2 regions of the Brevibacillus ginsengisoli genome follow, and region 1 is predicted to be linked to the other one. Evidence: a T-box and tRNA genes for the amino acid it is inferred to sense, from the RefSeq annotation. Region 1 holds a T-box; the other holds one or more tRNA genes.

Evidence for each region. A T-box is a leader RNA that pairs with one kind of tRNA and senses whether it is charged. The one in region 1 lies ahead of leuS (leucine--tRNA ligase), so its partner is inferred to be a tRNA-Leu.
Region 2: it encodes a tRNA-Leu, which carries the amino acid that the T-box ahead of leuS (leucine--tRNA ligase) is inferred to sense. The anticodon was not compared.

Annotation. Positions count from the first base shown of each region.
Region 1 covers NZ_JBNJQR010000001.1:638,551-642,763, forward strand. The annotation lists gene ACQCN2_RS03145 (nicotinate-nucleotide adenylyltransferase) at 1-28, shown strand, start outside; gene yqeK (bis(5'-nucleosyl)-tetraphosphatase (symmetrical) YqeK) at 33-593, shown strand; gene rsfS (ribosome silencing factor) at 658-1,014, shown strand; gene ACQCN2_RS03160 (class I SAM-dependent DNA methyltransferase) at 1,011-1,760, shown strand; T-box leader at 1,803-2,062, shown strand; gene leuS (leucine--tRNA ligase) at 2,125-4,213, shown strand, end outside.
Region 2 covers NZ_JBNJQR010000004.1:57,219-61,431, reverse strand. The annotation lists gene ACQCN2_RS09790 (DinB family protein) at 1-22, opposite strand, end outside; gene ACQCN2_RS09785 (NADH:flavin oxidoreductase/NADH oxidase) at 40-1,071, opposite strand; gene ACQCN2_RS09780 (LysR family transcriptional regulator) at 1,179-2,060, shown strand; tRNA gene ACQCN2_RS09775 (tRNA-Leu) at 2,117-2,199, shown strand; tRNA gene ACQCN2_RS09770 (tRNA-Leu) at 2,211-2,298, shown strand; gene ACQCN2_RS09765 (FadR/GntR family transcriptional regulator) at 2,468-3,169, shown strand; gene ACQCN2_RS09760 ((Fe-S)-binding protein) at 3,263-3,997, shown strand; gene ACQCN2_RS09755 (LutB/LldF family L-lactate oxidation iron-sulfur protein) at 3,994-4,213, shown strand, end outside.

The sequences.
Region 1 (4,213 bases):
TCTAAAGGAGCATAAACTTTATGAGTAAAGGGTTGGATCGCGATAAGTTACTGGCTCAAGTTAGAGCTCAAATGAATGAGAAACGATACATTCATACACTGGGAGTGGCTGCTTCTGCTCGTACATTGGCCGAGCGATACGGTGCCGATGCGGATAAAGCGGAGTTGGCCGGAATCGTTCATGATTACTGCAAATGCTGGCCGACATCACGTATGCTCGAGTACCTCAAGCGATATGATATTGCTAAAGACATCATTCAGGGGGAAAAAGAACTCTGGCACGCGTTTGTGGGAGCCATCGTCATTCAGGAGGAGTGCGGGATTACGGACCCTGAAATCCTGCAAGCAGTTCGTTACCACACGACCGGAAGAGTTGAGATGACGCTTTTGGAAAAAGTCGTCTGTGTGGCGGATTACATTGAACCGAATCGGGACTATCCCGGAGTGGATCATGTGAGGCAATTGGCTGAACAGGATCTGGATCAGGCGCTCGCTTTTGGCTTGGGTTCCACGATGCAATTCCTGATCTCCCAGAAAAAACAGATTTATCCGCTCACTCTCCTCGCATACAATGATCTTGTAGGAAAGAGATAGGCCGGATTCAGGGAGATAAGATTTACGATAGAGAAAAGATTGAGAATAGGCTAGGAGGAATCCGATGATTAAAGTAGTGGAAGATTTAGCAAAATTAGTGGTAAAAGCCGCAGAAGATAAAAAGGCTGAAAAACTTGTGGTCATGGATATCAGTAACTTATCCGTGATTGCGGATTACTTTATTATTTGTAACGGGAACAATGAACGCCAGGTTCAAGCTATTGTGAATGAAATTCGTGAACAAGCGCATAAAAACGGATATGACGTGAAGGGGATCGAGGGTATAAATGAAGGACGCTGGGTGCTCATCGATTTAGGTGATGTTGTCGTTCACGTCTTCCATCGCGAAGAACGCGAATTCTATAACCTGGAGAGACTTTGGAGCGATGCCAACATCGTTTCCTTTACCGAACAGCAATGATTAGCTCCTACACGCATTTGGCACAAGTGTATGATGTGTTGATGCAGGATTCTCCGTATGATCGCTGGCTTGATTGGGTCGGCGATTTTTGGCGTCAGCATGGGCTGCCAACAACAGTACTTGATCTAGGGTGTGGTACGGGCAGTATCTCGATTCCGTTAGCCAAGTCAGGCTATCAGGTTACCGGAGTAGACCTCTCCAGCGAGATGCTCGCCATCGCCTATCAGAAGTCACAGCAGGCTCAGGTATCGTTGCGCCTTGTGGAACAAGACATGCGGGAACTGCAAGCATCAATGGTCGATTCTGTTATTTCGTTGTGTGATTCGTTGAGCTACCTGACAGAGGAAGAAGATGTCCAGCAAACCTTTAAACAAGTCTGGTCTCATTTGAATCCGGGGGGATATTTCTTGTTTGACGTCCATAGTCCCTTTAAAATCACGCATGGTTTTGGCAATGAAACCTTTACGCTTCAAGAAGAGGACGTCGCCTATATTTGGAACTGCTTTTGCGATGAAGAGCGACTGGAAGTGGAGCATCAGCTTACGTTTTTCATCCGGGAGCCAAATGGCCTGTTTCAACGGGTAGAAGAGGCGCATTTGCAGCGCGCTTATCAGCCGATCCAGATGATTGGATGGCTTAGGGAAGCAGGGTTCACCGATATTAAGCTTACGGCAGATTTCGAAAATCTTCCGCCACAACGTGAAAGCGAGCGTCTATTTTTCAGTGCCAGACGTCCGCTTGTTTGACAGCCAAATCATTGTTGGCTATAATTAGAAGATATCAATCGACAACATGCGATGATGAGGATTAGTAGGAATAATGATTCGGTAGAAGAGAGTTGACGGTAGGTGCGAGTCAACCCAATCATACTCTGAACTCGCCTCTAAGCACTCCTGCAGAAGGCAAGCTTGATGTTGTGTAAGCGGGAGCGGTTTTCTTCCACGTTACGGAAGCTTAAGTGGTTGATTCGACTCGGTGCGCGTTACAGTGTGTCCGTCGATTCATCAATCAGGGTGGTACCGCGGGAAATACAACTCTCGTCCCTATCAGTGACAGCTGGTAGTGACGGGAGTTTTTTGATTTAGTGGATGAACAAGGAGGCAGCTGTATATGGCAAGAGTCTACAATCCAACAGCAATTGAAGAAAAATGGCAATCGATCTGGCAAAAGAACCAAAGCCACAAAACAAACGAAGATCAGAATAAACCCAAATTCTACTGCTTGGAGCAGTTCCCTTATCCGTCTGGACGTCTCCACATGGGACATATGCGGGTTTACTCCATCGGGGATATTATTGCCCGCCTGAAGCGAATGAATGGCTATCAAGTCTTACATCCAATGGGGTGGGATGCGTTTGGTCTCCCTGCCGAGAATGCAGCGGTAAAATTTGGCGCAGCTCCAGCCAAATGGACGTACGAGAATATTGATTTTATGAAAAACCAGTTGAATCGTCTGGGTGTTAGCATTGACTGGTCACGTGAAGTGGCTACCTGCTCGCCTGATTACTACCAATGGACACAATGGCTTTTCTTGCAGTTTTATGAGATGGGTCTGGCTTACCGGAAGCGCGCGTTTGTAAACTGGTGTCCGGAATGCTCCACAGTGCTTGCCAACGAACAAGTTATTGACGGGTTGTGCTGGCGCTGTGATTCAGAAGTAACCAAGAAGGATCTCGAGCAATGGTTCTTCCGTATCACGGATTATGCGGACCGTTTGCTTACCGATCTGGAAAAACTGCCACACTGGCCAGAAAAAGTACGGACAATGCAAAAGAACTGGATTGGCAAAAGCGAAGGAGCGAACGTCGTCTTTACCATTCCAGAGTTAACAAATGCCGAAACGGGTGCTCCAACAGAGGTAACGGTCTTCACGACTCGACCTGACACCTTGTACGGGGTGACCTATATGGTCTTGGCTCCTGAACATGCGCTGGTGGAGCAATTGATCCAGGGCAAAAAGCAAGAGTCTGAGGTGCGCAGCTTTATCGATCAAATGAAAAAAGAAAGCGATATTACCCGTACAGCATTGGACGCTGAAAAAGTAGGTCATTTCACAGGTGCATACGCCAAGCATCCGTTAACAGGTGAATTGATCCCAATCTGGGTAGCCAACTATGTATTGATGGATTACGGAACAGGGGCGGTTATGGGTGTGCCGGCGCATGATGAGCGTGACTTTTCGTTCGCTAAGAAATATGCGTTGCAAATTAAACCGGTCATCAATCCGGAAGACCCGAACATTCTAGTCGACGAAATTGGCATTGACAGTGCATTCACCGAGGATGGAACGCTTATTTACTCCGGGCCTTTCGATGGAATGCCGAACCAAGACGCAATCAGCGCAATCAGCCAGCACCTGGAGAAAGAGGGCAAAGGTGGACTTACCACTTCCTTCCGTCTGCGTGATTGGTTAGTATCTCGCCAACGCTATTGGGGAGCGCCGATTCCAATCGTTTATTGCGATTCTTGCGGAGTTGTTCCGGTACCGAAAGATCAATTGCCTGTTCATCTTCCGGAAGACGTGATCATCGACGGAAAACGCAATCCATTAACTACATCCGAAGCGTTCTTGCATACAACCTGTCCGTCCTGTGGTGGTCATGCGACACGTGAGACTGACACAATGGATACGTTTATTGATTCGTCCTGGTACTACTTGCGTTACACCGATTCAGGGAACAAACAGCTTCCGTTCTCCAAAGAAAATGCTGATAAATGGCTGCAAGTAGATGAATACATCGGTGGAATTGAGCACGCGATTCTGCATCTGTTGTACTCTCGTTTCTTTACAAAAGTGTTATATGATGCGGGAATGGTTTCCTACGATGAGCCGTTCCGCAGCCTTTTGACTCAAGGCATGGTGCTTAAAGAAGGCGCCAAAATGTCCAAATCCAAAGGAAACGTGGTCAGCCCGGATGAAATGATCGAGAAATACGGAGCGGATACTGTACGCTTGTTCATCTTATTTGCGGCGCCGCCTGAACGCGACTTGGATTGGACGGACACTGGAGTTGAGGGAAGCTTCCGTTTCTTGAACCGCGTATGGAGATTGGTAGACGGCTATATGGAGCAGCCAGCTTCCACGAATCAACCGAATCTGTCCGACGACGCTGCCAAAGATTTGTATCGTATGACTCACCATGCGATTAAGAAGGTAACCGAAGATATTGGCGAGCGCTATACCTTTAACACCGCGATCA
Region 2 (4,213 bases), on a different contig from region 1:
TTGGTTCTGGTCGCTTAAGCATATGATTCTTCTCCCTTTTTAAAAATCGTAAGCAGCTCTATATGGTTCCGGAATAATATTTGGCTCATGACCAAGCGAAATAGCTGCATGAGTGGCCCAATACGGATCACGGAGCAAGGCCCGTCCAATCGCTACAAAGTCTGTTTCATTGTCAATAAGCGATTCAGCCTGTGCCGGATCATCAATCATACCTACGGCAATGACGGGTAAGCCTACCGCCTCGCGAATTTTACGGGCAAACGGCACTTGATATCCAGGGTAATTGCCTGGTTTTCTCTCTCCAGGAAGTCCTTCTCCGCCTGTACTCACATGAAACGCATCCACTCCAGCAGCTTTGTAGGTTTTGCACAATTCGATAGCGTGATCAATATCGTAGCCACCATCGGCATATTCTACAGCTGAAATACGGAAGATGAGAGGCATATCTGCAGGCATTTCTCCTTTTACAGCTTGAATGACTTCCATACCAAAGCGGGCAAGCTCTTGACCATATTGATCATCCCGTTTATTGGTCAAAGGTGATTGGAATTGATGGATCAAATAACCGTGAGCTCCATGAAGTTCGATCGTATCTACTCCGGCTTGTACGGCACGACGGGCTGCATCAGCAAATTTTTGGATGACGTCTTGGATCTCATCGGTCGTAAGTGCACGCGGCATTTTGTAAGGTGATCCTGGGAATTTTATAGCAGAAGGAGCAACAGGTATTGCCACATCTTCTGATTTTCGTCCCGCATGAGCAATCTGAATGCCAATTTTACCATTATGAGCATGTACACCATCGATAATTTTGGCGAATGCAGGAATATGCTCATCCGACCACAAACCAAGGTCAAAATCGGTAATTCGGCCGTCGGGATCGACATCAGTCATTTCCATAATAATGAGGCCAGTCCCCCCAATAGCGCGACTGAGATAATGCACATAGTGCCAATCATTCGGCTTTCCATCTTTGGCTTTAACTGAATACTGGCACATCGGTGGCATAACGATGCGGTTTTTTAGGTGCAAACCTTTCAGATCATACGAAGAAAATAGTTTCGACGTCATAGAAGCAACCTCCCATAAAATTGAAAGACATCTCTTGCATTAGTATAAAATTCCATGTTACCATTAATCAAATTAATGATTTTAATATGATATATGAGGTATTACTCATGAGCATTGCGAGATTCGAAGTCTTTTCCAAAGTAATTGAACTAGGCAGCTTTACAAAAGCAGCAGAGAAGCTAAACATGACACAATCCGCGGTAAGTCACGCGGTCGCTGGATTGGAGTCGGAATTGGGTATTCCATTGTTAGTACGGGACCGTAAAAAAGGCTTTATGCTTACAGAAGTTGGTCAGAAAACGCTGAGTCATATGCGGGAAATCTTAAACCACATTGAAAAAATCAAGCAAGAAGCTGCCTTTGCCTCAAATCTTGAAGCTGGTACGATACGAATTGGTAGCTTCGCATGCGCAACGGCTTGTATACAGCCCAAAATAATTTCTAAGTATCAAAAAAAATACCCAAACATTGAGTTTATTTTCTTTGAAGGGACATACGAGGAAATCATTGAGTGGTTTGAGACGGGTGTGATTGATATTGCAGTCGTTGTACAACAGAACATGAATGCGAATCTGAACTATTTGCCATTAATGAAGGATAAAATGGTTGTTGCTTATCCCGAAGGACATCGATTCGAAAAAGCAAAAACAATTGGTGTGCAAGATTTGCAAGACGAGCCTTTTATTATGCCAAAAGGAGTTTATCGAACTCAAGTTGATGAGATTTTTTCTCAGGCTAAGATAAAACCGTCGGTCCGCTTCGAAGTTCAAGATTGCGCTACCATTTCAAGCATGGTACAAGAAGGACTTGGTATTACGATCGGGCCTGAACTGTTTCTCAAAGACCAACCAAATATAAAATTAGGAAACCTTACACAATCACATTGGCGTAATGTGGCATTAGCTTTTCCAGCAATTCAATATGTTTCTCCGGCAGTTCAAGCGTTCTTTACAGTGGCTCAGGAGCTGTTTAGTCATGAAAACTCTTGATTTCCAACCATATTTCTGATAGACTTAAAAATCGTTAGGCCATATGTAGTTCCCATGCGGGTGTGGCGGAATTGGCAGACGCACCAGACTTAGGATCTGGCGGGCGACCGTGGGGGTTCAAGTCCCTCCACCCGCACCATACAACCTCTTGCCGGGGTGGCGGAATAGGCAGACGCAACAGACTTAAAATCTGTCGGGAGTTTCTCCCGTACCGGTTCAAGTCCGGTCCTCGGCACCATACTTGGTAAATTAAACCTTCTTTGTCCAAAAGACAGAGGAGGTTTTTTTGCGTAGCGAGTGAGGTATATCACATCGGGTTTGTCACGATTTTGTTACAATATACACCAGATATCGACATAATTAGATGTTGACGACAAGAAATTTGTTGCAAATTGGTGAGGTCCTTTATGAAAGCAATTCCGCAATTTAGGGTCCGTAAAACATATGAAGAAGTCGCAGAGTATCTGAAAGAACAAATTGTGTCCGGTGTCTATCAGCCTGGTGATCGGTTGCCTTCGTTTCGTGAACTGGGAGAGATGCTTGGAGTTGGACAATCTACAGTGCGTGAAGCAGTCGGCTCTCTTAAGACGATTGGCTTGGTGGTCATTCGACAGGGGGAAGGAACGTTTGTTTCACGTTACGAGCCTGAGAAATTACTTGCTGCCTTCGAGATGGCACAAACGGTTACCAAACAGGATATTATCGACCTGTTGGAGGTCCGTATGATTATAGAGACGGGGATTGTTCGTTTGGCCGCAGAGCGCCGCACGGATGCCGATTTAAAGAAAATAGAGGAAGTTCTTCGGGAGATGGAGGATGCCTTAGAACAGGAGCACCTGGGAGATCAGGCAGACTGGAAATTTCACTACTCACTGTCTCGAGCCGCTCATAATGCGATGCTTGAGTCTGTTATGCAATCGATCTCCGAGACGATGAGTAATATTCTTAAGGCAAGTCACGAGCGTATGTATCAGTCAGAGGATAGTTTACACCGCTTGCATGTTGAGCATAAAGAGATCTATTTAGCGGTCAAGAACAGTAATCCCAAGCGGGCTGAAGAAACAATGCTTCATCATCTGCTCGGGGTTAAGAAACAGCTGGTCAAGTAAAAATCTTTTGTTCATACATCTGATGACCTGATGTTCTCCCTCTTCCTTGTTGCCTGCAACCCAATACCCAAAGATGGAAGTGGAGGTTACCATATGAAAGTCTCACTGTTTATTACCTGTCTCTCAGACGCTATCTATCCTCAAGTAGGAGAAGCGATGACTAGAATTCTTGGTCGACTGGGGGTTCATTTACATTTTCCCGAGAAGCAAACCTGCTGTGGTCAGCCGGCTTTTAATAGTGGATATTGGGATGTTGCTCAAGAGGGAGCGAAGCAGCTGATTGAAGCGTTTGAGGATAGCGATTTTGTTGTCTCCCCGTCCGGATCTTGCGTAGGGATGATTCATCACCATTATCCGATGTTGTTCAAGGACGATCCGATTATGCTGCAAAAAGCAAAAGAACTCCAAGAAAAAACATACGAGTTCACTCAATTCCTTGTTCATGTATTAGGTGTAACGGATATCGGAGCTTCGTTTCCCTATCGTGTGACCTATCATCCTTCCTGCCATGGAACACGTCTGCTAGGCTTGAAAGATGAACCATACGAATTGCTGAAGAATGTAAGAGGCTTGGAATTTGTTCCACTTCCGTCTGCCGAGGATTGCTGTGGTTTCGGCGGCACTTTTGCGGTTAAACTTCCGGATATCTCCGGGGCGATGGTTACAGAGAAAGCGCAACACGTATTGGAGACAGAAGCAGAGGTGCTCGTCGGGCTTGATATGGGTTGCCTCATGAACATTGGTGGCCGTTTGAAACATGAAGGCAAGCAAGTTCGTGTCATGCATCTGATCGAGTTGTTACATGAAGGAGTGAAACCAGACGTATGAGTGAATCCCAACCGATCATTCCTCTTGAAGAGCGTGCCAAAGTTGCGTTAAATGATGAATTCTTGCGCAACGCCATTCGATTTACTACGGAGAAGCTGAGAAACGGCAGAAAAACAGCGGCAGAAGAACTTGGAAACTGGCAAGAATGGCGAACTCAGGGCAGAGCTATCCGTCTCCACACGATTGCGCATTTGGACTACTATCTTTCTTTATTCG